2 regions of the Bacillus sp. XB1 genome follow, and region 2 is predicted to be linked to the other one. Evidence: a T-box and tRNA genes for the amino acid it is inferred to sense, from the RefSeq annotation. Region 2 holds a T-box; the other holds one or more tRNA genes.
What was found. A T-box is a leader RNA that pairs with one kind of tRNA and senses whether it is charged. The one in region 2 lies ahead of ACK1U5_RS17285 (valine--tRNA ligase), so its partner is inferred to be a tRNA-Val.
Positions count from the first base shown of each region.

Region 1: it has a tRNA-Val gene. The T-box ahead of ACK1U5_RS17285 (valine--tRNA ligase) is inferred to sense a tRNA for this amino acid. The anticodon was not compared.

Region 1 is NZ_JBNRIL010000001.1:2,357,019-2,373,470, forward strand. It holds gene potB (spermidine/putrescine ABC transporter permease PotB) at 1-282, opposite strand, end outside; gene potA (spermidine/putrescine ABC transporter ATP-binding protein PotA) at 279-1,262, opposite strand; gene ACK1U5_RS12090 (aldehyde dehydrogenase) at 1,502-2,869, opposite strand; gene inhA1 (M6 family metalloprotease immune inhibitor InhA1) at 3,041-5,431, opposite strand; gene ACK1U5_RS12100 (anti-repressor SinI family protein) at 5,774-5,908, shown strand; gene ACK1U5_RS12105 (helix-turn-helix domain-containing protein) at 5,988-6,311, shown strand; gene calY (biofilm matrix protein CalY) at 6,384-6,977, opposite strand; gene ACK1U5_RS12115 (DUF4047 domain-containing protein) at 7,366-8,115, opposite strand; gene ACK1U5_RS12120 (CalY family protein) at 8,235-8,822, opposite strand; gene sipW (signal peptidase I SipW) at 8,883-9,452, opposite strand; gene ACK1U5_RS12130 (D-alanyl-D-alanine carboxypeptidase family protein) at 9,643-10,929, opposite strand; gene ACK1U5_RS12135 (hypothetical protein) at 11,081-11,308, opposite strand; gene ACK1U5_RS12140 (hypothetical protein) at 11,716-11,937, shown strand; gene ACK1U5_RS12145 (hypothetical protein) at 12,527-12,991, shown strand; tRNA gene ACK1U5_RS12150 (tRNA-Val) at 13,262-13,334, shown strand; gene ACK1U5_RS12155 (ABC transporter permease) at 13,648-14,889, opposite strand; gene ACK1U5_RS12160 (ABC transporter ATP-binding protein) at 14,882-15,781, opposite strand; gene ACK1U5_RS12165 (SDR family oxidoreductase) at 15,814-16,452, opposite strand, start outside.
Region 2 is NZ_JBNRIL010000002.1:370,526-386,977, reverse strand. It holds gene ACK1U5_RS17290 (bifunctional folylpolyglutamate synthase/dihydrofolate synthase) at 1-99, opposite strand, end outside; gene ACK1U5_RS17285 (valine--tRNA ligase) at 193-2,838, opposite strand; T-box leader at 2,876-3,107, opposite strand; gene ysxE (spore coat protein YsxE) at 3,362-4,387, opposite strand; gene spoVID (stage VI sporulation protein D) at 4,454-5,470, opposite strand; gene hemL (glutamate-1-semialdehyde 2,1-aminomutase) at 5,550-6,839, opposite strand; gene hemB (porphobilinogen synthase) at 6,839-7,828, opposite strand; gene hemD (uroporphyrinogen-III synthase) at 7,849-8,601, opposite strand; gene hemC (hydroxymethylbilane synthase) at 8,604-9,533, opposite strand; gene ACK1U5_RS17250 (cytochrome c biogenesis protein) at 9,549-10,382, opposite strand; gene hemA (glutamyl-tRNA reductase) at 10,400-11,734, opposite strand; gene ACK1U5_RS17240 (MarR family winged helix-turn-helix transcriptional regulator) at 12,151-12,603, shown strand; gene ACK1U5_RS17235 (organic hydroperoxide resistance protein) at 12,606-13,022, shown strand; gene ysxC (ribosome biogenesis GTP-binding protein YsxC) at 13,056-13,652, opposite strand; gene lon (endopeptidase La) at 13,649-15,979, opposite strand; gene lonB (ATP-dependent protease LonB) at 16,161-16,452, opposite strand, start outside.

The DNA of each region.
Region 1 (16,452 bases), on a different contig from region 2:
GCGGTATTTGCGGTCAACAATTGTAATTGTATACGCAAACGGATAACCAATTAATAAACATATTACTGTTGTAATAACTGCAATTTTAACAGTTTCCCATAACGTTCCTAAGTATAATGGATCAAACACACGGGATATATTCTCCAGCGTAAATTGCATTTCTACTGTCCCGTAAGCTCCGCGCTGCATGAAGGCGAATCCTAATACGAATACGAGCGGGATTAGGAAGAAAATTAACAGCCACGCGACTGTAGGTAGTGCGAGTAATTTCCCTTTTTTCAATTTAAGGTCACCTCGTCCTCTTGCTCCCAGCCTACATATACATTATCTCCAATGCTCCACTGTGCTGCCTCTTCAGCAGTTTGATATGCCATTAGTAATTCTGATGTTTTCTCATCACGTACATAAAGCTTCTCCATATTTCCGACAAACTCGATATCTTCAATATGTCCAAGATGGTATTCTTTTAAAATTGACTCTTCAACCGAACGTACTTTTACATTTTCAGGGCGAATTGCTACATAGCCTTCCCCGTTTTTCACAATATTATTTTCACCGATGAATGTCGCAACGAACAATGTTTTCGGCTTATTATAAATTTCTTTCGGTGTTCCGATTTGTTCGATATGTCCTTTATTCATAACTACAATACGATCGCTCATGCTCATTGCTTCTTCTTGATCGTGCGTTACGTATATGAACGTAATTCCTAAATTACGTTGTAAGTTTTTCAATTCACGTTGCAAGTCTTTTCGTAACTTAAAGTCAAGCGCTCCAAGTGGCTCATCTAATAGTAATACACGCGGATTATTTACAATCGCTCTTGCAATTGCAACACGCTGCTGTTGTCCACCAGAAAGCTTCGCAGGTTTACGATTACGGAACTCAAGTAACTGCGTTAAACGCATTGCCTCTTCAGCACGCTCTTTCTGCTCTGCTGCTGATACTTTCTGCATTTTCATACCAAAACAAATATTCTTCTCTACTGTCATATGTGGGAATAGTGCGTAATGTTGGAACACTAGGTTCATATGACGCTTATATGGCGGCAAATCGTTAATTCTTTCAGCATCTAATAAAAGATTCCCTTTAGTTGGAGTTTCAAATCCTGCGATCATACGAAGTAAAGTCGTTTTCCCGCAGCCACTCGGTCCTAAAATTGTTAAAAACTCTCCCTCTTTAATATCTAAAGAAAGAGGTGGGATAATCACTTGATTTCCAAAATGTTTTTCAACTGCTTCAACTTTAATAATCTTTTTCATTTTCCCGTCCTATCTACCTTAAATTTTTAATTTTTATATTCATGAATAAATATTTATGTTCTATAGACTATTTTTTGTTTCGATCCAAACAAAAATGATTATTTAACAAGCGTTCGTTTCTATTCTTTATGTAGTATGTTGGATTCATTTTCGCATGATACATAACGTCGAACAGAAAAACCCCTTCCATTGCGAAGGGGCTTTTATCATACGGCTACGCCTACTGATAAACACCATCATCATTTTAACAACTTTCGTATGAATTTTAAAGCACTTTTTGTAGAAGAGTAACGAATTTTCATGTCGAATGCTGTAGATTGGGCTAAAATGCTTTTATAATGTGAAAAAGTCCGAAAACTTTCTTTCCCATGATAACCCCCTAATCCACTACTTCCAACACCCCCAAAAGGTAAATATGGCGTGGCAAGATGATAGACAACATCATTAATACAGCCTCCACCATATGAAATATTACTCGTCACTTTCTTTTGTACTTCTTTATCTTCAGAAAATACATATAACGCTAACGGCTTCGGATGTTGCTGGATTGTGCCAATTACATCTTCTATGTTGTCGTACTCTATGATTGGTAAAATCGGACCAAAAATTTCATCTTCCATAACAGTATCTTTCCATGTAATATCCGCTAGTACTGTCGGTTCAATATGTAATGTATCTTTCTTATAGTTTCCACCAATTACGACTTGACCATCTTGTAAGAATCCACATAATCGTTCAAAATGACGCTCACTTACAATACGCACATAATTTTCATTTCGCAAAGGTTCTTTACTATACTGCTCTGTAATTTCATGTCGCAGTGCCTCAATTAGCTTTTCTTTCACGGAAGAATGCACATACATATAATCAGGCGCTACACACGTCTGCCCTGCATTTAAAAACTTACCCCAAACAATTCTTCTTGCTGTCATCTCTATCTTTGCATCTTTATGTACAATACAAGGACTTTTCCCGCCAAGTTCTAAAGTGAGCGGTGTCAACTGTTTCGCTGCTGCTTCCATTACAACTTTTCCAACTCCAACACTACCAGTAAAGAAAATATAATCAAACGGTTCCCTCAGCAAAGATGTACTCTCTTCAACGCCACCTTCTACTACCGCTACAAGCTCTTCTGGGAATAATTCATCTAACATTCTCTTAAGCATTTTTGAAACGCTTGGCGTTAACTCTGACGGCTTTAAAACGATTGTATTTCCAGCTGCCAGTGCTCCTACAAGTGGTGCAATTGCTAATTGAAAAGGATAGTTCCACGGTGCAATAATAAGCGTCACACCATACGGTTCTGGCACTACTTTTCCTTTTGATCCAAAATGAGTGAGTGCTGTTCGAACTCGTTTCGGTTTACTCCACGATGACATATGTTTCAATTGAAAGGAAATTTCTTTTAATACATATCCAACTTCCGTTGTAAACGACTCGTGAACTGACTTATTTAAATCTAATTTCAATGCCTGAAATATTTCTTCTTCAAAACGCTGAATGCCTTCATAAAGCTTCTTCAAATTATTCTTTCTCATTTCGATGCTTCTCGTATGCCCTTTTAAAAAATATTCCTTTTGCCTACTTACAATAGAGGAAATACTCATTCACTCACCTTCTCCCACTATTTTTATCCAATTCTTTCATTATTTATATAGACTTCATATATAACAAATTTCTATTCTTAAGGTTACATTATATATGACTTTTTCAGCTATATAAAATTCATTGCTCACAAAAAAACTACCGAAAGAAAATCTCTCGGTAGTTTTACTGTATTAACGATATAAACGAACAGCACCTGCAGAATTATCATCAGCTTGTCCTACTACTTCAAATTTCAAACCAAGCTTCGGTAAAATACGTCCTGCATCTGGAATCTGTTGATTAATATACGTTTTAGAATCATCAAACTTTGGTACGCCTGCTAAACCATCATACGTAAATGTTCCACGCGTTGGAGATACGACTTTCCAAGCTGGCGTTTTGTCGAATGAGAACGCTGCATCAGCGATTTGGAATCGTGTACTACTCTTAACTGTTGGTTTACCATTTAAAGTACCAACAATTGCTTCTGGATGAGAATCAACTACACCAAGGAAACCGTGTCCTGGATGTACACCAACCCAGTTATCTGTATAAGCTGAATCTGCATACCATACAACCATACCAGTGTTAAATACTGGACCGCGAGCAAATTTCAACGCGTTATCTGCCCCAGCATAGTTTCTCCACTCAACATAGTAGTTATGTTTTTTCTTCTCTGTTCCGTTAGATACAACGAAACCATCTAATTTTAATTGTGGTGTACCTTCTGCGTCATCAGAGAATGCTACTTTACCATCTACTGTTAATGAAGCATTATCAAGAGCGAATCCATTTAATGCTAAACCACCATCAGTAATGTAATCAAATGTTAATTTTACTTTCTTGCCTTTGAATTGACTTAAATCATATGATTTGTCAATCCATTTTCCATTTGTCGAATCTGCATTTCCACTATTTGCTTTCTCACCAAGTCTTTCAATTAACGTTTGTTGACCATCTTCCGTTACAGCGTGTACTTCAAGGAAATCATACTCTGCTTCAATTTCATATAATGATTTGAAGTCAAATTTTGCAGTCGTTGCATTTGTTAAATCGAACAGTGGTGTTTCCATCTTCGTATGAAGATCATCACCTTTTGTGCTGTAGTAATACTGTTTTCCAAATGCCGGCTCAATTGTTTTTATATCTTTGTCTGGTAAGTTAACACGAATCATACCCGGACGGTTAGATTTCGTAACACTTTGATCCAAATATGTCGCTAGACCGATACCTTTATTTAATTTCTCGTAATCTACTTCTACGATATTTGCCCAGTTACCACCGATTGTTTTTTGGAAAAACTCTTTATTTTGTGGTGAGAAACTCGTTGGCGTCGTTCCAGCGATTTTACCAGCCCAGCTTCCGCCACTCATAATAGACCAAGCTTCAATCGGCTCACCTTGACCACTATATTGTGTATCGTACTCATCTGGAAGACCTAAATCGTGACCATATTCATGTGCGAATACACCAACCGCTCCATCTTCTGGTTCAATTGTGTAGTCGAATGCTGCCATCTTTCCACCCCAATATGGTACTTTCGCTTGTGTACCTTCAATTGGGAATGGCTTTGGTCCAACTGTCCAACGGTGCGACCAAATTGCATCATCGCCTAATTTACCACCGCCTGCTTCTTGTCCAACACCCGCATGAATAATCATTAAGTGATCGATTAAACCGTCTGGTTGATTTTTATTTCCATCACCATTTACATCGTATTGATCAAATTGGTCGAACTCTGATAAATCAATACCACTATCTACAGCTGCTTTTAATGCATCTTTTACTAAATCACGTGGCCCTTTTGGTCCTTTATTATCATGGCCGCCGCTAGCAGCATCTGCACCATAATCAGCCGCCTTACCAGGAACCGTTAACCATTTTGTAACTGTTCCGTCCACTGTGTAACTACCACCAGATTGTTCTTCGTAATATTGTTTAAACGTTTCAATTTTACTTCCATCATCTAATGTGAATGGCTCGTTGCCGAATAACATTTTTTCATAATGTTCTTTATTAAAATCGTTAGAATACATATATCCAGGCTCTTTGTCGATATTATTATGTTTAAAGTCAGCGTACTCTACAAGTAAAACGAGTACTTTGTCTTTACGAACTTCACCGTTATAGTCTTTTTGTTTCGCTGGAGAAGTTGGTACTTTACCATTTAGACCGCCTTTAACTGGGCCTGTCGCTGCAGGTGTGCCTGTTGCTGGTTGATTTAATTTTTCTTTCGTGTCTGCTTTCGCATCTTTCACTTTCTTTAAAAAGTCGGATGCATCTTTCGTAAGTTGGTCCCCATTCGCTGCTTCTTTCCCAGGATTTTCACCCTTTTTGTTCTCTACATACTTTTCGACTGCTTTCTTTGTTTCTGTCTCTGAAGCCTTCGAATCAATTACCCCACGTTTTTTTAATGCATCTGCTAAACGTTCTTCCGGAATTAAATGATCATCAACTGGGCTCGTAGCTGTTTTATTCACAGGCGTTTCAGCATATGCAGATTGAGTGCCAGCTCCGAATGAAAGGCCTAATACAGCTGTCAATGCGATTGATGACAAAACTTTGAACGGTTTCTTGTTCATCCCTTATTTCCTCCCCTAATAAATAATATGTATTACAAATTGAATTTTATTAAAAATTCAATATTTTTTCAATATTTAGTCATATTATGTAATGTTTTTAATATATTTGTAAAAATTTCATAGTTAGCATACGAATATATCACAATTCAACAATGTTTTCTGAAAATATTGAAAGTTTTTATCGAACAATTTATAATTTCCATAGAGGGAGTTTAATGGGGATTTTATCTTTGTTTCATCTACACAATATTTGATAATTCACTATATAAAACACAAAATCGGATTTCATTATCATGTATTCTGTAGCAGCAATTATGACCGATAATTAGGGAGGAATTACATTTGTACAAAGATAAGACAGACGCACTGGATCAAGAATGGATTGATTTAATACTTGAAGCTCTAGATGCTGGTATCGCCATGCAAGACATCGAGCAATTTTTCCAACGTATGAAGCCATCCAGTCAGGCTCAATAGGTTTGTTCTTTTTAACGAAGTTTATGTTATAATAATGACATCATAAGACAACTACATATTGATAGAAAGGTGCGCAAATATGATTGGAGAACGTATAAAACGCCTTCGTTTACAAAAAGGGATTTCATTAACTGAACTTGCCGAAAAAGCTGGCGTTGCTAAATCTTACATTAGTTCTATAGAACGAAATTTACAAAAAAACCCTTCCATTCAGTTTCTTGAAAAGATCGCAGCAGTTCTACAAATTCCAGTTGATACTTTACTTCATGATGAAACAACAAAGGAAACTAACCTAGACTCCGAATGGACACAACTCGTTAAAGATGCAATGAACTCTGGTGTCTCCAAAGAACAATTTCGTGAATTTCTTGAATTTACAAAGTGGAAGCAAAATCAAAAATAATAATAGAAAGAAGTGCTTACAACCAGCACTTCTTTTTCTTTATAAAAAAAAGCGGGAATACCCGCTTTTTTATTATTTTTCTTCCCCAGCTTCTTGGTTAGCATTGAATGTCCATTCTAAATTCAATGTATCACCTTGGAAGATATTTTGATCTTTTCCATCATCTACAAATTCAAATTGTACCCATAGATAATCCTCTGTACCAGCTGCTAATCCACCCTTTTCTCCCCACTCAGGAGCAAAGATATCTTTAGCTAAAAGATCTGGATCAACTTTTTGTAAGTCTGCTAAAGTTGTTTCGTATACAGGCTCACTTTGTTTATCCCAGTTCCAAAGGAATTTTACTTTAACGTGCTTACCAAAGTCTTCACCAGCATTATCACCTTTTGCATCTTTAACAGTATACTTTGTTGCTAATTTAACGTCTTTAATAGTTAACGAACCGCTGTTTTGTAATAAGAACTCTTTCTTAACAGAATCCCCTGGTTTTAAATCTTTAATATCTACAAGCGTCTTAGGGTTTAATGTAAGGTCTAACGTCCCAGCTGCAAATGTATTGTTTGATACTTCTTTATCGCTAAAGAATGCAAATGTTCCTCCACCAATTAAAGCTAACCCCAATGCTGCTGATGCAACTCCCATACCTAATTTCTTTTTCAGACTCACAATCAATTCCCCCTAGCTTTTTTTTATATTTTTATCACTTATTTTTCAATAAGAGATGTAAAGAAAACTATATTAGCTTAGCTAATATGCGTTCTTTTTTAAAAACCTTATGTTCATTATAACGAACAACCCTATATAAACACAACACATATTTATTAATATTTTCAGTTATTTTTATTTCTCAATATCATTTAGACTTTTCAGAAAAAAAACAATGATAATTTATAACTTTTTTCACACTCAAATCATTTAATACTATAAGAAAAAAGAAAAACAAAGAGGTGAGGGCTAACGTTCCCTCACACTCGTATAAATATTACTATTCTTGCTTATTCGTTCACTCTCTCTTACACCACATTCTTGTTTTCCGGCTGTTTCACTAAAGCAGTTACTCCGCTTTCTTTTGCTCTTCTACTTTCTTCTGTTCTTCTACTTTCTTCTGTTCTTCGGCTTTCTTCTGTTCTTCTACTTTCTTCTGTTCTTCGGCTTTCTTCTGTTCTTCTACTTTCTTCTGTTCTTCGGCTTTCTTCTGTTCTTCTACTTTCTTCTGTTCTTCGGCTTTCTTCTGTTCTTCTGCTTCAATTGCAACGTTTAATTGTTGCTGAAGAGCCTGAATTTGCTCATCAATAGCTTTCAAGCTAATTTCTTTCTCAATATAGTCACGCTTCTCTTTGATACTGTGGAAGCCTTCATTTACATATATGGACACTTGCTGCATCGACTCATCTTTATTTACCTTTAATTCTTCTTGTATTTGATTGTAAGGAGCTTCTATTTCAGTATATACATTTTGCAGGGCTTCCTTCTCAGCAACAATTTTCTCACGCCCTTGTTGCCATACAGAAATCGCCTGTTTTATTTCTTCAATAGAAGTTGCTTTCGATTTTCCCTTCATCGTTCCATACTCACGCTCAATAAACTGTTTATGTTTCTCAGATTGCTCTTTTAACGTATTAACTGTTTTCGGAAATATAATTGCTGTAGAAAGCGTCGCTTCTACTTTCGTTTCATGAATGAACGCCGCTTCTGTATGCGTCATAATTTGAGATCCTAAATAAAACGTAATAGAACACATACACGGCAATATAAGCATCTTTTTAAAATTACGCGGTCTTTTCAGCATCTTAATCTCCCCCATCGAACATTACGTTCTTTATACAGAACATTATCTATATTATAGTAAAGAACTATTAAAATTGATAGACAAATACTAGAAAAATAGAAAAAGGGCTATCCATGTGATAGCCCTTTTTCTTATTATCTTTCTTCACCTGCTGTTTGTTGTGCATCAAACGTCCAATTTAATTGTAACTTATCGCCTTGGAATTGATTTTGATCTTTTCCATTATCAACGAACTCAAATTTCACTTTGAATTTATCAGATTTACCTGCTGAAATACCTTTTTCATCCCAGAACCAAGCCGATAAATCATTATCTACAGCTGTAAGTGTGTCACCTTTTAATTTATCTAAAGTAGTTTGTTTCACAATTGTCTCATGCTTATCTACATTTTTTAAGAATGTTACTTTAATATGTTTACCAAAATCATCTTTATTGTCTTTCTTTACATCTTCTACATTATAATCTGTTTTCAGTAGAACCTTTTTAATATTTAAAGAGCCTTTATTTTCTAGTTTAAATTCTTTTTCAATTGTATCCCCAGGTTTTAAATTCGATACGTTAACAACTGTTGATGGATTTAATGCTAAATCCAGTGTTCCAGCCGCAAATGTATTATTTGACACTTCTTTATCACTGAAAAATGCAAATGTTCCTCCACCAACTAAAGCTGCTCCTAATACTGCTGATGTAATACCCATTCCTAATTTTTTCTTTAAAGTCATGTCCATATCCCCTTAATATATATTTGTTAACTTCCTAAACGGAAAGTATAACCAAACGAACTAGACGGATTGTTCTACTTTTTTATCTTTCTTTTCTCCGTCAATGCTACGAATAGCACCAAAAATAGAAATCGCGGAATACCCAAGTAAAAAGACTCCTGGAATAATAAGAAGCAATGCTGCTCCCGCTTTTGAATTCGCATAATTCAGTAAATAACCAACATACGGAACTGTAATATCTGCATACTTTCCAACTACATTTTCTGCAAGTACTGGCTCTAAATCTGGTCCGTTGTTGTTATCCCCTTTTGTTTCATACATTACTTTTCCATTTGTATCTTTCACACCGATAATACGGTGAGTGATAATTTTTTGATCTTTCTCTTTAAAGGTAATAACATCACCTTTTTGATATTTAGAACCATCTTTGTTTGGTTCTATTGCAATGATTGATCCTGTTAAAAACGTCGGCTCCATTGATCCTGAAAGAACGCTCTTAAATTGATATCCCATCACTGTCGGATCACCACCGCTTGCTTTTGAAGAAATAACTACAAAAGCTAAAAAAACCATCAATGCAAATAAAACAAATGAGATCGCGTTGCTAATTATCTTCCATATTAATTTCATCGTCTCTCTCCCTCTCCGTTGTTTTATATTATTTGAAGTATGCAATATCCACTTTGTTCTTTAACAAGAACACAAGTAAATGATATAACGAACTTTAAGTTATTGCAATAAGAAAATTTACAATTATTAGTTATTTAAAATATAGAAAAAAGACTGTGCCAAAATTTTACACAGTCTTTTTATTAGTAATTTATTTACCTTCTGATTTCATTCCTTTTGTATTTCGGCGCAACACTACATATAAAATTGCTCCAAATAATATAATCGCACCTATCCCAACACTTATTACTTTCACATTTGAGTCTTTTACTTCAGGCATAGTTGTATCTTTTTTAGGCATCGTAAAAGTGACATCTTCTGTTGAAAGAACATTTACCGTCGCAATTGTTTGATTATTTTTCGTAATATCAACTGCACCAACTACCTCACCACGATGTATTCCTTTATGATATAAAGATTCTTTATCTAATGAAGCCGCCCGGAAAATAGTTTTCACATTTTTCCCTTCATCTTTCTTAAGCATAAGCTCCGCACTTTGTTCCAACTCAGAATTAACATCTTTATTTAAATATGTTGTTTTTTGATGCCAATTATGTTTATCAAGCACCATTTGCTTCGTAAATTGACCGAAAGAATATTCCGCCATCTGCTTCAAATCTTCATAAATTTCAGGTCTTTGAGAAGCCATTACTACGCTTATAATACGATTTCCATCTTTCTCATTTAATAAAACAAGTGTATTACGTGCTTCATTCGTAAACCCTGTCTTACCGCCAATGCTATATGGATTTTCAAAAAAATTAGATTTATTAAAAATAGACACCGTCTGCCTAGACGTCGTAACTGTCGTTCTTTTCGTATTCATCGCTTGTAAAATTTCAGGATACTTTTGCACACCCTTCGTAATCATAGCCATATCATACGGCGTCGTATAATGGTTCGGATCATGCAATCCATTCGGTGTTACAAAGTGGCTATCTTTCGCCCCTAATTGCTTCGCTTTCTCATTCATCATATTAGCGAAATTCTCAACACTCCCGCCAATCCGCTCCGCAATCGCATACGACACATCATTCGCACTCAGCACCATTAAAATCATAAGCGCAGTATTTCTATTAATTGTCTCTCCAGGTTGAAACTCAATTTGATAATTACTCTTCTCTTGATCTAATGCTAATTGTGAAAATGTAAATTGATCCTCTGGCTTTGTATGCTCCATGAGTAAAATCGCTGTTAACACCTTCGTCGTACTAGCAGGAAATGCGCGGTGATATGCGTTTTTGTCATACAAAACATCTCCTGTTTTTGCATCAATTGTCGTTGCAAACTGACTAAAAACATTCGGTCCTTCCGCAGGTGGTGGTGCAACTTGTTCTGGATTTACTCCAATATTCGTCTCAGCACGCAATGTTATGGGCGTCAAAAAAAACGAACAAATAACTGTAATAAAAACCAAAATTTTCTTAAAATTTACCATATGACTCTCCCTTTTCCATTTACTCCTTAACAAAATAATAAATCTACCAATCATATGTAATTTGTATTATATTGGAAGAATTTTCACTATTTTTTACTATATCATACTTTTACGATAAAGAACATAAATATACAATAAAAATAAGAAGGAATTACTCTTTCTTATCCTTCTCATCAATCAACGAATCTATTAACTTTTGACTAGCTTCCTCGGGCGTAATCTCATCTGTTATTCCCATAAACGACCAACCTTTAGAATCAACCCACTCAACAAACTCTTGTAAAAATTCATCATGTGTAACATCCACATCAAGAATCGATCCATTAATCGAAATCGTTCTATTTTTAGACACGCGCATCTTGAACGTTTTTCTTACCATTACAACTTTTCTCCCTCTACTTCTGAATATTTATAAAGTGAAACTTTCATCAACCCTCACGAATCGGACTTTTACGGGCATTCCGACCCGAACCTAACTTCTTTACTTTTGCTGAATTTCGAGGTAAGGGATCTTACTGCCCGCAAATAGCGAGATAAAATAATCATGTATCTCTGTTATACATGATTTTCAGTAAATTGTAAAAAGGATATATTGGCCAATTGGTATATTGAAACTGAAAATCTATCATTCTGCAAAAATATCAAATGATATGTAATTGTTCATAAATGACTGAATAGATTCACATAAAAATAAAACAACTTACATTTTACCACACCAAATACAAATGACTTTCTTACAATGGAATGGAGTATACTAGAAGAAAACTTAAAATGAGGAGGAACCTCATGACGCGTTGTACGTATTGTAAAACGAAGTGGACAATAAAAGATGTATGGGCAATACTCGTGACATTTGAAAAGGATTGTACGTATTGTTTTATGAGACCATATCTATCAAAGAAAACGGTGAACGCTATGCCAGAACTTATAAGCTTACCTTTACATTTCTTACTCCCTTTTCTTGTTGATTTGAGTGCTGAAGGTCCTTTGGATTGGTATCGTAAATAATATAACCACTACATCCAAAGACTACTTTCTACTAAATTCGCTTCTCATCATTATTCCTTCATACATTACTAGCATAATCGCTTATACTTTCCCTTTTGAAGATTCTGTAGCTCAGCAGGAAGAGCGTCCCCTGAACAAGGTTTATCAATTATGACTTTAATAAACGATGATATATGCATACTGTTAAGCATAAAAAATTAGCATTAAGTTCCACTCAAATATTAATTGAAACCCCACACTCCATTTAATCTGTAATCTAGAATACAAGCAGTGTTTTTTATTATGCATTTTTGCATACAGTATTATTTTCTCTTGTAAATAGATAATAATGTTATATAATAAAACCAATGTTTTACCAATAAAAGGTAATAAGAAGTAGTGAAATAAGTAAATAACCAAAGCGTATTAACAGATTTGTTCTATGTAAATCATGATACATATATGGAATCAAAACTATGAAATTTTATGTAGTGATTAGATTACTACAAGATGAAAGATTCATAGCGAATACACTTAAGGAAAAAACGTTCCATTAGATTAATGTGATATCTATCGAACGAATTGAGAATATACTTAGGGGGAATTTCAAGTGAAAACATTTGGTAAAGTATTATTAACTGGCGCATTAGCTTTAGGCGGTTTAACGGTTATGAACATTGAAACACCAAAAGCACATGCTGACGAATGGGATGGTTGTCATTACATTTGTGGTCCTGGTGAAACGGTGAACGGTGTTACAGTTCAGGTACACTCTACACAAGTTACTTTTGGTAACAGCGTAATTGCAAGAATTACAAATGACCGAGCTGAAGAAATTCATTACAATGTCAGCCTTGAAAAGAAATATGGCGATAGATGGGGAGAATTTGAAACCAACTTCCGTTGGCAAAATCAATGGGTCCCAGCTGGAAGCAATGATGAAATTGCAACTTTCACAGGATATGGCGATGACATTTATGAGGATGGAACATATCGTTATAAAGTCGAAATAAAAGGCGCTGACGGTTCTATTGATACAATTTACACAGCAGGAATGACAGTTACAGGACGATAGCTTATGAACAAGCTCCATTATTTATGATTGTATTTTTGAAAATATCATTGATAATTGCGTTGATATTATTATTAAAATAAGCTCTTCGGGGCTTATTTTTTTATACAAAAATTAGAATATGAATATTCAGAAAATTACACCTTTACACCATTAAAGTTTGTTGCTATTATAGGAATACATCAAATGTTACAATACTCAACAAATTGTACAAATTCTCCGATTACACGAATGAAATGAAAATACATTGCTGATGGTAACATTTATAGTTGGGATCCCGTAGCTCAGCAGGGAGAGCGCCACCTTGACAGGGTGGAGGTCGTGAGTTCGAGCCTCTCCGGGGTCATATGAAAAACCCCTTGATAGTCAAGGGGTTTTCTTTATGTAGCAAATAAATGATTATTATTAAAACTAAATTTTTCCCTACTTCTTTTCTCCATTTTGGAGAAAGACATAAATTATATTAATTATCGCTCTACGTTGTTCGCTAGAACTCGATTCTTTACTCTCTTTTGGGAGCTTTTTAAAATTCTCTTTGAAAAATAGCCTAATACAGCAATTTTTATATTTATTTATATAAATTTCTCAACAAAAAAGATCTACACAGTTTAACTATGCAGATCTTTGTAAATTTAAGTTTAGAAATGAATAGACGAATCCTATTTTTGCCCTAATTTGATTGCCTTTTTGATATTACTAAATGCACCTTTACCATATATTAATACGCCACCGCGGTAAACACGACTCGTTAAACCAATCATCATACATATTGTTGCAATTAGAATTGCTAATGCAAGCGCAATCTCCCATACTGGGATATTGAGGAATCCAATTCGTACAAGCATAACAATAGGAGTGAAGAAAGGTACATAACTAGTAATGGTAACAACCATGCTGCTTGGGTTTGACATTCCATAAATTGCTATATACAAAGCAGCAAGTAACATAAACATCAGCGGCATAACAGCTTGAGAAGATTCCTCTATACGCGTAATGATAGAGCCAAATAGACAAGATAATGAGCCATATAATAAGAATCCTAATGTGAAGAATAGAATCCCATAAAACACTAGAGTTGGAGCAACAGAATTTAAATCAATACTATTTAAAATATCATTTTTCGAATCATTAATTGCTGTTTTATATCCAACAGTTGCGACCAAGCCCCAAATTATGATTTGCGTAATACCAGCCAATAATGTTGAGAATAGCTTCGCATATAAATGTTTGGTAGGCGAAATACTTGAAACAACTAACTCCATAACACGAGAAGATTTCTCTGTTGCAACATCTGTTGCTAATTGTGCAGCATACATTAATATCATTAGATAATTTAGCATGATAAAGACATTAATTAAAATCCCTACACCCTCAGTATGTTCTCCATCTTTAACCTTATCTGAAACCGTTTTGGTATGAATTTCTACTGGCGTTGTTAACACCTTTAATTCATCTTGCGATAGATTCAATTGCTGGGCGAAGTTAGAAGATTGTATTTGAGATAAAATCGTTTGAACCTTGCTAACATCTTGCTGATTTACATCCGTCTCAGTTATATACGTAGCCTTTAATTGTTTATTATTCAATTCCTCTACAACGATTGCATATGTATAATCACCATTTTTAACACCTGATTCTGCTTTTTGTTTATCCGTGCTACGTTTAACTTGTATCTTACTATCGACATTTTTAAACACTTGATGAATGGTTGAATATAATTCTTCTTTTTCTGTAACAACAACAACTTGATCGTCCTCGTTACCTGCAAACAAGTTATAAATCTTGTCAAAATTCATCAATCCTATAATTAACATAGAAACTATTATTGTAATAGCAAAATATGATTTTGATTTCACTTTAGATTTATAGTTTTGTAAAAAAATTGTCCAGAAACTACTCATTTTGTGCACCTACTTTCGCAATAAAGATATCATTTAATGTAGGCTCTTCTACTGCAAACTTTTTAACATACCCTAATTTTGTTATCTCTTTAAATAAAACATGTGACACTTCTTCATATGAAATTTTAAGAGTAACTGCATTTTTACGTTTCTTCATACTTTCTACACCTTTTATTTCTTTCAAATGGTCAAAGTCATGATCGCCAACGATTACAACGTTCTTTTTACCAAAATCACTTTTAATTTTGGCAATGTCACCCTGAACAACAGGTACACCTTTGTGCATAATACAAATGTGTTGGCATAACTCTTCCACATGTTCCATACGATGTGAACTAAAAAGAATTGACGACCCTTGTTTTTGCATATCAAGAACAGCGTCTTTTAACATTTCAACATTTACTGGGTCTAAACCACTAAATGGTTCATCTAAAATTAAGAGTTCAGGCTTATGTATAATCGCTGTTATCAGCTGGATTTTTTGCTGATTGCCTTTAGAAAGTTCTCCTACCTTTTTGTTCAGATGCTCAGTAATATTAAAACGCTCCAGCCAATAGTGAAGTTCTTTTTCTGCATCTTTACTTTTCATGTTCTTTAGTTTTGCAAAAAAGTTAACTTGTTCTTTGACAGTCATTTTCGCATAAAGACCACGTTCTTCTGGTAAATACCCAATTTTATCTGTAACACCATAATTTATAGGTTTACCATTCCATGAAATGGTCCCACTTGATTTCGATAAAAGTCCAAGTATCATTCGAAATGTAGTCGTTTTACCTGCTCCATTCCCGCCCAAGAATCCAAATATTTCACCTTTTGGTATCTCGATATTCAAATTATTCACTGCAACATGCTCGTCAAATTTCTTTGTTAAATCTTTAATTAGTAAACTCATTATCCACACCCTTAATTCCCAAGATGATTTATTTATACAATTGTATATCCATAGTCAACCACAATATTTTGCCCTCTAATGGCATCGCTTTTATCAGACATTAAAAATAAAATGACATTTGTTACATCTGAAATTTCAACAAATTTTCTATATGGAATTTTTTTCAATAACTTATTTCCTTCAAAGGACTTCAAATAACTTTCGTTATTATCGTTGATAATATAGGACGGCGACACACAATTCACCTTAATATCTCTCTGTTGATCTTTCAAAAAATCAATGCTTAAATTTTTTGTTAAGTGAATTAGCGCTGCTTTTGAAGTACCATAAGCAATTCTATCCTCATGTGCCACTATACCATTTTGTGAAGCTACACTTACAATTGAAACGCGGTGTGAAAGTGAGCTATAGATGGACTTGAGTAAAAATACAAAACTCTTAATGTTTATATCAAATGTTTTATCCCACGCTTCATTTGTCACATTATAAAAATTAGATAAAGTATTAACCCCGATTAGGTTGATAACACCATCTATTGTTACATTGTTCTCTTCTAAGTAATCAGATAAAAATCTAGTATCTTCTTCTTGGCTAATATCTAAATTGAAATAGACTTTATTGGTATCTTTCATTACTTTTTCTTTATACGTTTTATCGATACAGTATATATT
Region 2 (16,452 bases):
TTCTTCTAACATCCATCTCATTCTTTCTAATCCTGGCTTAATTCCAAATTTCAATCGGCTATGGATCCACCCTATCGCTTCTTCGTATGTATGTATCACGTATGTTTTTCCCCTTTCAAAAGACAACTTTCATAGTTCTATTATACGCAAAGAAAAGAGACTCACCAATATAGTGAGTCTCTAAAAACATTTTTACTTTTCAAGATCTGCTAGACGTTGACGAACTGCTTCGCGTTTTTCTAGGTAATCTTGCTCTTTCGCACGCTCTCCTTCAATAACCGCTGCAGGAGCTTTCGCTACGAAACCTTGGTTAGAAAGTTTCTTCTGTACACGTTCTACTTCTTTATCGAACTTCTCAAGTTCTTTCTCAAGACGAGCTCTCTCTTCATCAAGATTGATAAGATCAGCTAACGGTAAGAATAACTCTGCACCTGATACGATTGCAGTCATTGCTTTTTCTGGCGCTTGTAAGTCCGTTTGAATTGTTAATTCGCTTGGGTTACAGAAACGCTCAATGTAAGAGCTGTTTTTCGTAAGTTGAGCAAGTACAGCCTCATCTTTTGCTTTAATTTGCATTTGAACTTTTTTGCTCATTGGCGTATTTACTTCTGCACGGATGTTACGAACAGAGCGAATGATATCAACTAGAAGGTGCATTTCTGCCGCAGCTTCCGTATCTTGTAAATCTTCGCGAACTGTTGGCCACGCAGCTACTGTAATAGACTCGCCTTCATGCGGTAAATGTTGCCAAATTTTCTCTGTTACGAATGGCATGAATGGGTGTAATAGACGCATTGTTTGATCTAATACGTAAGCTAAAATAGAACGAGTTGTTTTCTTAGCTGCTTCATCTTCACCGTATAGTGGAAGTTTCGCCATTTCAATATACCAATCACAGAAATCGTCCCAAATGAAGTTGTATAATGAACGACCAGCTTCACCGAACTCATATTTATCCATGTTACGTGTTACGCTTTCGATTGTTTCGTTTAAGCGCGTTAAGATCCACTTATCTGCTACTGATTTTTCACCAGTTAAATCGATTTCTTCATACTTCATATCATCCATGTTCATTAATACGAAACGTGATGCGTTCCAAATTTTATTAATGAAGTTCCAAGTAGATTCTACTTTTTCCATGCTGAAACGTAAATCTTGACCTGGTGCACTTCCTGTTGATAAGAAGAAACGCATTGCATCTGCACCGTACTTCTCGATAACATCCATTGGGTCAATACCGTTACCAAGAGATTTACTCATCTTACGACCTTGCTCGTCACGAACTAAACCGTGAATTAATACATCTTTAAATGGACGCTCTCCTGTAAACTCTAAACCTTGGAAAATCATACGAGATACCCAGAAGAAGATGATATCATAACCCGTTACTAGTGCATCTGTTGAATAGTAACGTTTGAAATCTGCTGAATCTTCATTTGGCCAACCAAGTGTTGAGAATGGCCATAACGCTGAACTGAACCATGTATCAAGTACGTCGTTATCTTGATTCCAGTTTTCAATATCTGCTGGTGCTTCTGTACCTACGTATACTTCACCAGTTTCTTTATGGTACCAAGCTGGAATACGGTGTCCCCACCATAATTGACGAGAAATACACCAGTCATGAATATTTTCCATCCAACGTAAATATGTGTTTTCAAAACGCTCTGGTACGAACGTTACTTTTTCTTCTTCTTTTTGTTGAAGCGCTACTGCTTTTTCAGCAAGTGGAGCCATTTTTACGAACCACTGTGTTGATAAATAAGGCTCAACAACTGCACCGCTACGCTCACTATGACCTACTGAATGCATATGTGGCTCGACTTCTACTAATACGCCAGCTTCTTGTAAGTCTTTTACTAATTCTTTACGGCATTCGAAACGATCCATACCGTTATACTTACCAGCTTTTTCGTTCATTGTTCCATCTTCGTTCATTACTAATATGCGTGGTAAGTCATGACGGTTACCTACTTCAAAGTCATTCGGGTCATGAGCTGGTGTAATTTTTACAACGCCCGTTCCGAAATCTTTTTCTACGTACTCATCAGCAATAATCGGAATCTCACGGCCTACGATTGGAAGTGTAACTGTTTTTCCGATTAAATGTTTGTAACGATCGTCTTCTGGATGAACTGCTACTGCTGTATCACCAAGCATCGTTTCTGGACGAGTTGTCGCAAGACGAATGTGACCAGAACCATCTGTTAACGGATAGTTCATATGATAGAATGCACCTTGAACTTCTTTATGAATTACTTCAATATCAGAAAGAGCTGTACGTGTTGCTGGATCCCAGTTGATGATATATTCACCACGGTAAATTAAGCCTTTTTCGTATAATTGAACGAATACTTTATTAACCGCATCTGATAAACCTTTGTCTAATGTGAAGCGTTCACGAGAATAGTCTAGTCCTAAACCAACTTTCCCCCATTGTTGACGAATGTGAGAAGCGTACTCTTCTTTCCACTCCCAAGCTTTTTCAAGGAATTTTTCACGGCCAAGATCGTAACGTGAAATACCTTCTTCACGAAGTTTTCCTTCTACTTTCGCTTGTGTTGCGATACCAGCATGGTCCATTCCTGGAAGCCATAGTACATCGTATCCTTGCATACGCTTCGTACGAGTTAAAATATCTTGAAGAGTTGTATCCCAAGCATGACCTAGGTGTAACTTACCAGTTACGTTCGGAGGTGGAATTACAATTGTATACGGTTGTTTCTTCTCGTCTCCTGTTGCTTCAAAATATTTGCCTTCAAGCCACCATTGATAAAGGCCTTCTTCAACGGACATATGATCATATTTAGTTGGTAAATTCTTTTCCGTGTTTGACATTATTTTCCCTCCTTAAAATAAAAAATGTCCCTCATCCAAAAAGGACGAGGGACATCGCGGTACCACCTTTATTTACAAACAAATTCATAATTTGCTTATACTCTTAATTTGATAACGGACAAATCCGTCTTTTCCTAATAAGAACTATTCCGTTCAGAAAAGATGCTCCAGGGCTACCTTCTAACATAACTATCTAGAGAATCTCTCAGCTAATGATTCTCCTCTCTGAAGACGTTTCATGTTATACTCTTCCCCTTCAAGGCATTTATATGATTGTTAATTATTATATACAATAGTGTAAAAAACGAAACCTTATTCGTCAAGATAAATTTAAAACTACAGCTTTTCGTGCAAAAAAAAGAAGATAAGTAGAATCCTCTACTTATCTTCTTTCCCCCGCTATTTGCGGGCAGTAAGACCTCCACCTCAAAACTCAGCTGAAGCAAAGAAGTTAGATGGGAGCCCTGCTGCCCGTAAACGCCCAATTGGTGAAGGCTAATCATCAGCGGAGAATGCCTTTACTTTATCCGTTCCCTTGCTGGGCAGCTTGTAATTGCGACAGGAAATATTCTATATTGCTAACGAGCCAATGCGATTGTTGCAAACTCTTTACTCCGCGCAGTTCATTTTCCTCGTTGCGATTATCTCTTCTTTTCTTATAAGACTGGATTTGCCGAATAAATTGCGATGGATACGTCATATACGCAAACATAAGTAGTTGCTCTTCTTTCGTAAAAGGGAAATTTTTTTGATACATTTGAAACCATTCAAACCGATCACTTCTTGCGATTGGATATGTGTTTAAAGAACGTGAATAAAAACCTACTATATCTTGCACAGGCGTTGCAAACTTCGATTTTTCTAAACTAATAAAATAGCCATTCCGCTCATAGTCAAATAAAAAATGATTAAGTGACACATTACCATGCACAAAAGTAATACGCGTTTTCTCTTTTTCTTTCATCGCATCGTTCCACTCATTTAATTGCTTCGTTGCAAATTCACGCGCTCTCATTACATGATGATAGTACGTACAATATTGCAATTCAAACGGGGACATATACCATTTTGATTCAGATTCTACGAGAAACTCTTCTAACATCTCACCATCATTTTCCCAACGATCGGATATACTTGTATAATGTTTTTCTAAATCTTCTTCCGTATACGTTTCTTCCTTCACAGTTTTTTGATGCAACGTTCCAAGTGTCTGAAACATTTTATGGTATTGATCATTGTCCTCACCGTTTCCTTCTGCACGTTCTAACCAAGGCATTAAATAATAATTATACGTCCCGTCACTTAAAATATAACTTCCATCCGTCGCATGATATATAGGTACATAATTTGAAAAACCTTTCTCCTTCAAATATTGAATATGATGCAGAAAGTTATTCCGCTCTAACTTTCTGCCTTCTATTTTCTTGAGTGCATATGGACCTTGATTCGTATAAATTTTCATTACATTTCCGTGCTCTTCCATATGCTGCGTATCCAATCTATATTGCCTCACAATAGGTTCATAGTGATTTCGCAACTCAATATCCATACGAATAACCCTTTCTATTCAAAACATAGCCTCTAAGAAAGGAAGTGAGTGAAAACACTCACTTCCTTATTTCGTCTTTACCCTTGAAACGGGAATATAAATAATTTGCCCCGTATTTAAAAATATATCTTCTGTTTGATTGACACGGTGTAAATTTTGTACAGACGTTTCATAACGGTCTGCAATAGATTCAATTGTATCCCCTTCTTGCACGAAATACATTCTTAACTTTGTAAATTCTTCTTCCGGTTCTTTCGTAAATAGTTTTGTTAAATAAAGCGCATTTTCATCTCGCTGTGAGTACTCTTCTTCTTGTTCTTCCTGCTTTTTCGCTTTTTCTTTCTTGAAATCTTTTCGTCCGAACAGTTCAAATTGTGGCGTTGTTTCTTGCTCCTCTTCACGTTCCACAAATTCATGTTCTTCTATTTTCTCTTCTTCTAATTCCTGCTCTTTTCTTTCCTCTAATTGGAACGGTTCAAATGCGTAATCTTCCCACTCATCTGATTCCTTATATGCTGGTTCTTCTACATGCGGCGCCGGTCTATTTTCATCCTCTTGCGCTGAATCTTCTTCTAACTCAGCATACACCGTTTCTTCCTCTTCCTCTTCAACTTCATCCTCGCTTCTCTCTTCATCACACAAACCTGTAATAGATATATCCGCTAATAATTGTAAGCAACCATTTTCCTTTAATTCATAATCAAATTCCTCGATTGATACATATAGCTCTTCAATTACTTTCACTCGATTTCTCGGAATTGATATTTCAAGTGGAAAGGAATGAACAAGTTCATTAACCCCATCTTCTCTTGTTTCTACATAATCAATTGACTTTGCTGGCGATAGTTCTCTTAATGAATACGCCGAATCATCTTTTCGTGCAACATACTCTCCCGTTAAATCTAATTGTCCTCTCACGATTACTTCATGATCAAGCTCTTCTATCTCAACGTCTGGATCTAACGAAATTGACAAAAGTTCTTCGACTTCCTGTCCTTTTTGGAACCACACAGATTCTTTTAATGAAAATCGTAATGAATGATCTGCAGCCACTTCTTTTCCCCCTCCCAAACTATATGTCATTACAGATTTATGTGCGGAAAGCTTACTTTATGAATAAAAAAAATCGCTCCCCTTACGGAGAGCGATTTTCTCTAATACATTACGCTTTTAATTTTGACATTGCAATTTCAGCTGCTGCAATCGTCGCTTCAATATCTGCATCACTATGTGCTGTCGATAAGAATAAACCTTCGAATTGAGATGGCGGTAAGAATACACCTTGTTCTACCATTTCACGATAGTAAGCCGCAAAGAATTCTAAGTTTGAAGATTTTGCTGCATCGTAATTAATAACGGGTTCATCTGTAAAGAAAATACCAATCATAGAGCCTGCACGGTTAATATGGTGAGGAATGCCATGTTTTTCAGCTGCTTTACGTAATCCAGCTTCTAACATTTCAGCTTTACGCTCAAATTCTACATATGATTCTGGCGTTAACTGTACTAACGTTTCATAACCTGCCGCCATTGCAAGTGGGTTACCTGATAAAGTACCAGCTTGGTAAATCGGTCCGCTTGGCGCAACTTGGCGCATAATTTCCGCTTTACCACCGTATGCTCCTACTGGTAAACCACCACCGATTACTTTACCTAAGCATGTTAAATCAGGCGTTACGCCATAATAACCTTGGCCACAATTATAAGCTACTCGGAACCCTGTCATTACTTCATCAAAAATAAGCAATGCACCGTTTTGTTCTGTTACTTCACGAAGACCTTCTAAAAATCCAGGCTGTGGAGGAACAACCCCCATATTTCCTGCTACTGGTTCTACAATTACACAAGCAATATCATCACCGAATTGTTCAAACGCGTATTTTACGCTTTCTAAATCGTTATAAGCTACTGTAATCGTATTTTTCGCTACACCTTCTGGTACACCAGGACTATCTGGTAAACCTAAAGTCGCCACACCAGAACCAGCTTTAATTAATAGCGAATCACCATGACCGTGGTAACAACCGATAAATTTCAAGATTTTATTACGACCTGTATAACCACGAGCTAAACGTAGTGCACTCATTGTTGCTTCCGTTCCAGAGTTAACCATACGCACAATCTCAATTGATGGCACGCGCTCAATAACAAGTTTTGCTAATTTATTTTCAATTTCTGTTGGTGCACCGAAGCTTGTACCTCTTTCAGCAACAGATTTTAACGCTTCTACAACACGATCATTTGCATGACCATGAATTAAAGGACCCCATGATAATACGTAGTCGATATATTCATTCCCATCGATATCATATACTTTAGAGCCTTTTCCACGCTCCATAAACAACGGATTCATCCCAACAGACTTAAAGGCACGAACCGGGCTATTTACGCCACCAGGCATTAAGTCTTGCGCCTCTTCAAACGCTGCAATTGACTTATCAAACTTTTTCATTATTTAGCGCCTCCTTCTTGTAACCATCTTGCTGCATCTTTTGCATGATACGTAATAATTAAATCTGCTCCTGCACGTTTCATACTAATTAATTTTTCAAGAACAACTTCTTTTTCATTAATCCAACCATTTTGCGCTGCCGCTTTAATCATCGAATATTCACCACTTACATTATAAGCGACAACTGGTAAATTAAAGTTATTTTTCACATCACGAACGATATCTAAGTAAGAAAGAGCTGGTTTTACGATTAAGAAATCTGCACCTTCCATTACATCCGATTCTGCTTCACGGAATGCTTCCATACGGTTTGCCGGATCCATTTGATATGTTTTACGGTCACCAAATTGCGGTGCACCGTGCGCAGCATCACGGAATGGTCCATAAAATGCTGATGAATATTTCACAGCGTACGACATAACTGGCACGTGTCCAAAACCATTTTCGTCTAATGCATGGCGAATTGCTGTTACGAAGCCATCCATCATGTTTGATGGCGCAATAATGTCCGCTCCTGCTTTCGCTTGACTTACAGCTGTTTTCGCAAGAACTGCAAGAGACTCGTCATTTAAAATAATACCATCTTCAATTACACCGCAATGACCATGGCTTGTAAATTGACATAAACATGTGTCTGCAACTACTACTAGTTCAGGGAAATCACCTTTAATTTGCTGAATAGCACGTTGTACAATTCCATGATCACAATATGCTGATGATCCAACTTCATCCTTTTCAGCAGGTAAACCAAATACAATAACAGAACGAATACCTAAATCAACAACTTCTTGCATTTCAGCTTGCAATAAATCTAAAGACATTTGATATACGCCTGGCATAGAAGGAACTTCATTACGAACATTTTCACCTTCTAATACAAAAATAGGGTAAATAAAATCTTCCGTATGTAAAAACGTTTCACGCACAAGCGCACGCATGCCCCCGCTTTGTCTTAAACGACGATGACGATTAAATTGTAAAGAGTTCATAGATTTCTATCCCCATTCTTTCATTTTATAGATTCACAAACACATTGTAGTAATGCTTCTACAGTGTACTCTTTCGGCACAATAACAGACGGAAAATAAAGACTTGCCTCTTTTTCCGTAATAGGTCCTATACAAGCAATTGTACATTTTTTTGTCCATTCTCTCCAGTTTGTACCCTCAAGTAAACGAACAAAACTAGTAACAGTTGAAGGGCTCGTAAATGTAATAATGTCTACTTTCCCTAACTTCAATGCCGCTATAAGCTCTTGCTTTTTTTCTATATTCACTTTCGTACCGTATACGGTTAGCTCATCTAGAGAAACACCAATTTCCCGAAGTGCAACCGGAATTACCTCTCTTGCTAAATTCCCTTTCGGAAATAAAATACGTTCATTTCCACTTAATTCTTTTAGAAACTCTTCTGCAAATGCTTCTGCAACAAATGAAGTCGGAACAAAATGAACTTGATAGCCCCTTTTTTCTAACTCTAATTTTGTTTTCACACCTACCGCAGCGATTTTAATGGTTAGTGGTAGTTTCTTTTTTAAACTATCTAGAAAAAAAGCTACACCATTTCTGCTCGTAAAAATAACCCAGTCGTATGAATGTAGCTGCTCTTCAATATGTTGAATTTGCCTATGAGACATACCTTCCATACGCAAAAGCGGAATTTCCAATGGAATTCCGCTCTTTTCTTTCACTGCTACACTCATTTGTTTCGCTTGATGCTGGGCACGTGTAATCAATACCGTTTTTCCAGCGAGAGCGTTCATATTTATTGTTGCTCCTTATTTGCAGCAAGAATGAGTTCTTGGGCGCCTTGCTTAATTAAACGGTCCGCGGCCTCTAATCCTACTTCCTCAGGATTAGTACCCACTACTGTCTCTTTTAATAAAACAGAGCCATCCATAGAGCCAACAAGAGCTGTTAATTCGATTGCATCGTTCTCTGTAAGGGTTGCATATCCAGCAATTGGAACTTGGCATCCACCTTCAAGTTTATGAAGAAATACTCGCTCCGCTGCCACTGTTCTTTCTGTTATCGTATCATTAATATGCGCTAACAATTGCAATAAATCCTTATCATCCTCACGACACTCAATCGCTAATGCACCTTGTCCTACAGCAGGTACACATAACGTTTCATCTAAATGTTCTGTAATAACTTCATCATCCCAGCCCATTCTTTGTAATCCAGCTGTCGCTAAAATAATCGCATCGTAATCTTCTTCTTTTAATTTACGTAAACGTGTATCGATATTCCCGCGAATCCACTTAACTTGTAAATCTGGTCTCGCAGCGAGTAGCTGTGCACTACGTCTTAAACTACTCGTACCTAAAATAGCACCTTCCGCTAACTCTTTAAACGATGCTCCATTTTTTGAGATAAAAGCATCACGAGGGTCAACACGCTTTGGTGTACAACCAATCATTAAACCTTCTGGAAGTACGGCTGGCATATCTTTCATACTATGTACAGCCATATCGATTTCTTTCGTAAGTAGCGCGTGTTCAATCTCTTTTACAAACAAGCCTTTGCCGCCTACTTTTGAAAGAGTAACATCTAAAATAACATCACCTTTTGTGACAATTTCTTTCACTTCAAATTCATATGGTAGACCTAGGGCTTTTAACTGATCAATAAACCAGTTTGTTTGCGTTAATGCTAGTTTACTCTTTCGTGATCCTACAATAATTTTGCGCATAATTCTCTCTCCTCATTATAAATACCAAAAGTGGAAATTGGATAAACTGCTTAATAGAAAAATGTTTACTAGCATTACGAGAAACGATCCGATATTCCACTGTACAATTTTCTTACCTTGCAACACATCTGCCGCTCGTAAATATAAACCTGTGCAATACACAAATAGAACGACAAAAGATCCGATTACTTTCGTATCATACCAATGGAAATTATCCAATTTTGTATATCCCCATATACATCCTAATAAAATTGCTAGTAAGAAAAATGGAACAGAAAATAAATTTAATCCGTAAGACATAGATTCTAGCTTCGGTAAATTCCCTAACCTTCTTAATCTCGCATTCCATTTTTTCTTTTTTAATAGGCGATATTGTAATAAGTACATAATAGAAAAAATGAACGATACAGTAAACGTTGCGTAAGAAATAATTGCCATACCGACATGCACGTATACAAGTTCTGAAACTAATTGTTCCGCAAGTACTGGCGACATCTTTCCGAGCGGTGTAAAAATAGAAAAAGCGCTTACGCCAAATGCAACAACATTTGTAAAAAAGACTAAAAAGTCGATTCTCATAAATCGATTAATGACTAACGACATCGTAATCAATAACCAAACATAAAAATAAATCCCTGATAATAAAGTTAAAATTGGATTCGTTTCTGAATCTGTAGCCCTAAGCAACATAAAAATAGACTGCAGGACCCATACAATCGCAAGTAACCAAAAAGCAAATCGGTTCGCCTTTCGGTTACTTTGGAAATAATCTATAAAATATAAACTAATGCTACAAGCATATAAAATAATTGCAATATGATAAATAATACTGTTATTTAAAAAACTCATCCGATCATCCTTCCAAATTATAAAGATGGAACGGATGGTGTCCACACTTTTTTATGTTCTACTTCTTCCGCACAACTCTCTACGTCTTCCGTTTCTAAATCGAAAATCTTCGCAAATAACGCTAATTTTTCGCTCGCTCCCTCTTCAGCAGCTATTTCTTTCGCTACTAAAATTGGGTCTTTTAATAATTGATTAATAATACTTTTCGTATGCTTACTAATGACTTTTTTCTCACGATCACTAAGGTTTGGTATTTTTCGCTCTAGGCTTACCATCGTTTCACTTTGGATTGCAAGTGCCTTATCACGAAGAGCTGATATTAATGGAACAACACCAAGTGTACTTAACCACGTTTTAAATAGAACAATTTCCTCTTCAATCATAAATTGAATTTTCTCTGCTTCTTTCAAACGCTCAGCACGGTTTGCCTCCACTACTCCTTGTAAATCATCAATATCATACAAGAAAGAACCTTCTAGCTCATCAATCGCTGGATCAATATCACGTGGCACTGCAATGTCAACCATAAACAAAGGGCGACCAGAGCGCATTTTCTCTACCTTTGTCATCATCTCTTTCGTAATGACATACTCCGATGCACCAGTTGAACTAATTAAAATATCTGCTTCTAATAATGCACATTGTAATTCGCTTAATGATTTTGCATGTCCCATATATTTCTCAGCCATTACTTCTGCTTTCGAAAGCGTCCTATTCATAACTGTTACTTTACGAGCACCACTTCCATATAAGTTTTGCAGTGCAAGTTCGCCCATTTTACCAGCACCAAGAATAAGCACATGACAATCTGTTAACTCGCCAAATATTTTCTTTCCAAGCTCAACAGCAGCATAACTAACAGACATCGCACTTTCCCCGATTGTTGTTTCTGAGTGGGCACGTTTTGCTAATGTAATGACTTGCTTAAACAATTCATTAAAAATTGTGCCTGTTGCTTTAACTTGTTGCGCTTCTAAAAAGCTATCTTTTATTTGACCTAAAATCTGCGTTTCTCCGACTACCATAGAATCTAAACCGCACGTTACGCGGAATAAATGATCTATTGCACCATCTTGTTCAAAAATAGTTAAATATGGCGCGACTTCTTCTATTTCAAGCTGAAACCAATCAGCTAAAAACTTCTTAATATAATACCGTCCCGTGTGTAATTGATCGACAACAGCATAAATCTCAGTGCGATTACAAGTTGATACAATGACATTCTCTAACACGCTCTTTTGATTTTGTAATGTAGTCATCGCTCGCTCTAGTTCTGCTGCCTGAAATGTGAGTTTCTCACGAAATTCTACAGGGGCTGTTCGATAATTTACACTAACAACAAGAATATGCACGCAGCATGTCCCCCTTCACCCGTTTTATCACTTTATCTACTATCATAATACAACTTTCCTCTTATGAATCTGACAATCGTGTGAACAACTGATTATTTTTTAATTATTCTCCGTATGTAATAAAGGAGATTCAGTAACACTAATAAAAAAACTTCTACTTTATAATGATTATAAATTAATAACTCTATTTGTACGTTACCAAAAAAAGCCCTCATAATCAAGTGATGGAAACTATTCCATATAAATTATAACATCATCTTCCCTATCTTCTTTCATCATGAAGGAAAATATGTATGATTGTTCCAAAATGTAACAAAGACTTTCTCAATACAATGTATTTGACATTGTATTTCTTTTTCGTTATATTGGTTTTATAAAATTAAATTGTGCACAACTTAATTAGAAGGGAGTTATTTATGACAGAAGACTCTTTGCATCTAGATAACCAACTTTGTTTTTCTATTTACGCCTGCTCTAGAGAGGTTACTCGTTTTTATCGACCTTATTTAGAAGAAATGGGTATTACGTATCCCCAGTACATTACTTTACTCGTACTATGGGAGCAAGATGGACTAACAGTAAAAGAAATTGGAGAACGTCTATTTTTAGATTCTGGTACGTTAACACCTATGTTAAAACGCATGGAATCATTAAAACTTGTAAAACGTGTTCGTTCCAAAGAAGACGAGCGAAAAGTTTGTATTGAATTAACAGAACAAGGCAAAGATTTAAAGGAAAAGGCTTGTTCATTACCGACAACGATGGCTACAAACTTAGGAATTACAGAGCAAGAATATCGCTCTTTATTAATTCAACTAAATAAACTAATTGACACAATGAAAACAATTAATGATGGAAAAGGGGAATAAATATGGATAAATTATATACTGCTTCAGTAACAGCAACAGGTGGAAGAAATGGGAAAGTAGTTTCAGATGATGGCATATTAAATCTTGATGTAAAAATGCCGAAAGCACTAGGTGGTGCAGGCGGAGAAGCAACAAATCCAGAACAACTATTTGCAGCTGGTTATGCAGCTTGTTTCGATAGTGCATTACAACTTGTCATTCGTACAAAACGTGTGAAAGTAGAAAGTACAGAAGTAACTGCTCACGTTTCTATCGGAAAAGATACAGATGGTGGTTTCGGTCTATCTGCTGTACTTGATGTACATGTGGCTGGCGTTTCACATAGCGAAGCACAAGAACTTGTAGAAGCGGCTCACGGTGTATGTCCTTATTCGAAAGCAACACGAGGAAATATTGAAGTTACATTAAACGTACGCTAAAAAATTTAGCAAAACAAAAACGCGCGACATTCGTCACGCGTTTTTTGTTTTTGTAAATTTATGAATTGCTTTCCACGCTTCTTCTTTTCCAAGTCCTGTTTCAGAAGAGAATAGAACAATTTCATCGCCAATTTCAACAGCAAGCGTTTCTTTTACAACTTTTAAATGCTTTTGCCATTTCCCTTTCGGAATTTTATCGGCTTTCGTCGCAATAATAATTGTTGGGATTTCATAATGCTTTAAGAAATCATACATCATCACGTCATCACTTGTTGGTTGGTGACGTAAATCAACTACTAATACAGCTGCGTCTAATTGCTCACGAGTTGTAAAGTACGTTTCAATCATTTTCCCCCATGCAGCGCGCTCCGATTTAGATACTTTTGCATATCCATAACCTGGAACGTCAACAAAGTGCATCATCTCATTGATTAAGAAAAAGTTCAGCGTTTGCGTTTTTCCTGGTTTAGAAGAAATACGCACTAACTTTTTACGATTTAAAATTTTATTAATAAAGGAAGACTTCCCCACATTTGAACGACCTGCTAATGCAATTTCTGGTAAATCACTGTCTGGATATTGTTCTGGTTTAACAGCACTAATTACAATATCTGCTTTTGTTACTTTCATTGTTTCACTCCTACTAATGCGTGCTCCAATACTTCATCTAAATGAGATGCAAGCACAAACGTAAGGTTTTCTTTTACGCTCTCTGGAATATCATCTAAATCTTTCTCGTTTTCTGCTGGCAAAATAATTTTTGTTAAGCCTGCGCGGTGAGCACTTAATGTTTTTTCTTTTAAACCACCAATTGGTAATACACGACCACGAAGTGTAATTTCACCTGTCATACCCACTTCTTTACTTACAGGAATACCTGTTAGCGCAGAAATAAGTGCCGTTGCCATCGTAATACCTGCTGACGGTCCGTCTTTTGGAACTGCTCCTTCTGGAACGTGAATATGAATATCATTTTTCTCATGGAAATTCGGATCGATCTGAAGCTCTTCTGCACGAGAACGTATATAACTAAACGCAGCTTGTGCTGATTCTTTCATAACATCCCCAAGTTTCCCTGTTAAAATTAGTTTCCCTTTTCCTGGCGCTACAGAAACTTCAATGGCAAGTGTATCGCCGCCTGCTGCTGTGTAAGCTAGACCTGTTGCCATACCAACTTGGTCTGTTTTTTCAGCTTGCCCATAACGGAATATGTGTTTACCAAGTAAATCAACAATCTTTTTCTCTGTCACAACGATACGTTTACGTTCTGCTGTAACGATAATCTTCGCTACTTTACGGCAAACTTTTGCAATTTGGCGCTCTAGCGTACGAACACCAGCCTCACGTGTATAATAACGAATAATCTCAAGAAGCGCTTCATCACGCACTTGTAAATTACCTTTTCGTAAGCCATGTTCTTTTAATTGTTTCGGCAACAAATGCTCACGAGCAATGTGTACTTTTTCAAGTTCTGTATAGCCAGCAATCGAAATGATTTCCATACGGTCAAGTAATGGACCTGGAATACTTGAAAGTGTATTAGCAGTTGCTACAAACATAACTTTTGATAGATCATATGGTTCTTCAATGTAATGATCACTGAAGTTATGGTTTTGTTCTGGATCTAATACTTCAAGTAATGCCGCTGATGGATCTCCACGGAAATCGTTAGACATTTTATCAATCTCATCTAATAAGAAGACTGGATTAACTGTTTTCGCCTTTTTCATACCTTGAATAATGCGTCCTGGCATTGCTCCAACATATGTACGACGGTGACCACGAATTTCAGATTCATCACGCACACCACCAAGAGATACACGGACGAAGTTACGATTCAATGATGTTGCAATTGAACGCGCTAACGAAGTTTTGCCGACCCCAGGAGGGCCTACTAAACAAAGGATAGGTCCTTTTAATGAATTCGTTAACTTCTGTACAGCTAAATATTCAAGTACACGCTCTTTCACTTTTTCAAGACCGTAATGATCGTTATTTAAAATCTCTTCCGAATGAGCAAGGTCAATTATATCTTCTGTTGCCTCTGTCCACGGAAGCGCTAATAACCAATCAATATAATTGCGAATAACACCACTCTCCGCAGAACTTGCTGGTAACTTTTCATAACGATCTAATTCTTTCAGGGCAGCCTTCATTGTTTCTTCCGGCATTCCTGACTGTTCAATTTTCTCACGAAGTTCTTCTACTTCTCCGCCCTTGCCTTCTTTGTCGCCAAGTTCAGTTTGAATCGCCTTCATTTGCTCACGTAAGAAATATTCTTTTTGCGTGCGCTCCATGGAACGTTTCACTTTTTGCCCAATTTTCTTTTCTAGGCTAAGTAACTCTTGTTCATCTTGAATAATTGAAATAAGTGTTTGTAATCGTTCTTTTACAGATACAATCTCTAAAATCTCTTGTTTCTGCTTCGTTTTAATCGGCAAGTGAGAAGCAATTAAATCAGCTAATCTCCCTGGTTCTTCCACATCAGCTACCGTTGCAAAAGTTTCATTTGAAACTTTTTTCGAAACTTTAATATATTGTTCGAAATGCTCCAGTAACGTACGCATAAAAGCTTTCTCTTCTAAATCATCTTCTACTTCTTCAGTTACCTTTTTAATAGACACTTGTACTACATTTTCTTCTTCGATAAACTCTATTACTTCTGCTCTATGTAAACCTTCCACAAGGACACGAAGCGTACCGTTCGGCAATTTTAACATTTGCTTCACTTTCGCCACTGTACCTACACTATATATGTCATCTTCTTTCGGATCATCGATATTCATTTCTTTTTGCATTGCTAAAAAGATGATATTTTCATCCATTGCCGCCTGCTCTAGTGCTTGTATCGATTTATCACGTCCTACATCAAGATGCAAAACCATCGTTGGATATACGAGAACGCCTCTTAATGGTAGGAGGGGCACGATTCTTTCGTTCGTATTCATACTAGACATAGCACCTCCATAATAAATTAAACTCCTGTTCAACTATTTTATATTACAATACACCTAGATGCAATTGCTGAGATTCCGCGCAATTGTAAATAGCTTGTTTTTCTACCTCACGAAAAGAAAAAGACTCCGATTAAGCATACAAACTTAAACGAAGTCTGGCAAATTTTATTATTGTTTATTTTTACATAGATTGTGCATCTGTTTCGTCTACGTGAGTATGTACATCTAGCTCTCTATGCATATTTTCTTGCATAAACGTTAACTCAAATACTTCTTTTAACTTACGAACAGGAATAATTTCAATTCCCTTGATCGTATACAAAAATGGTTGCATATTTTCAGCAGGAATAATGACTTTCTTAGCTCCCGCTTTTTTCGCAGCTTTTATTTTTGCGTATACGCCACCAATAGGCTTTACTTCTCCGTGTATACTTATTTCACCTGTCATCGCTACTTCATTATTTACATACGTG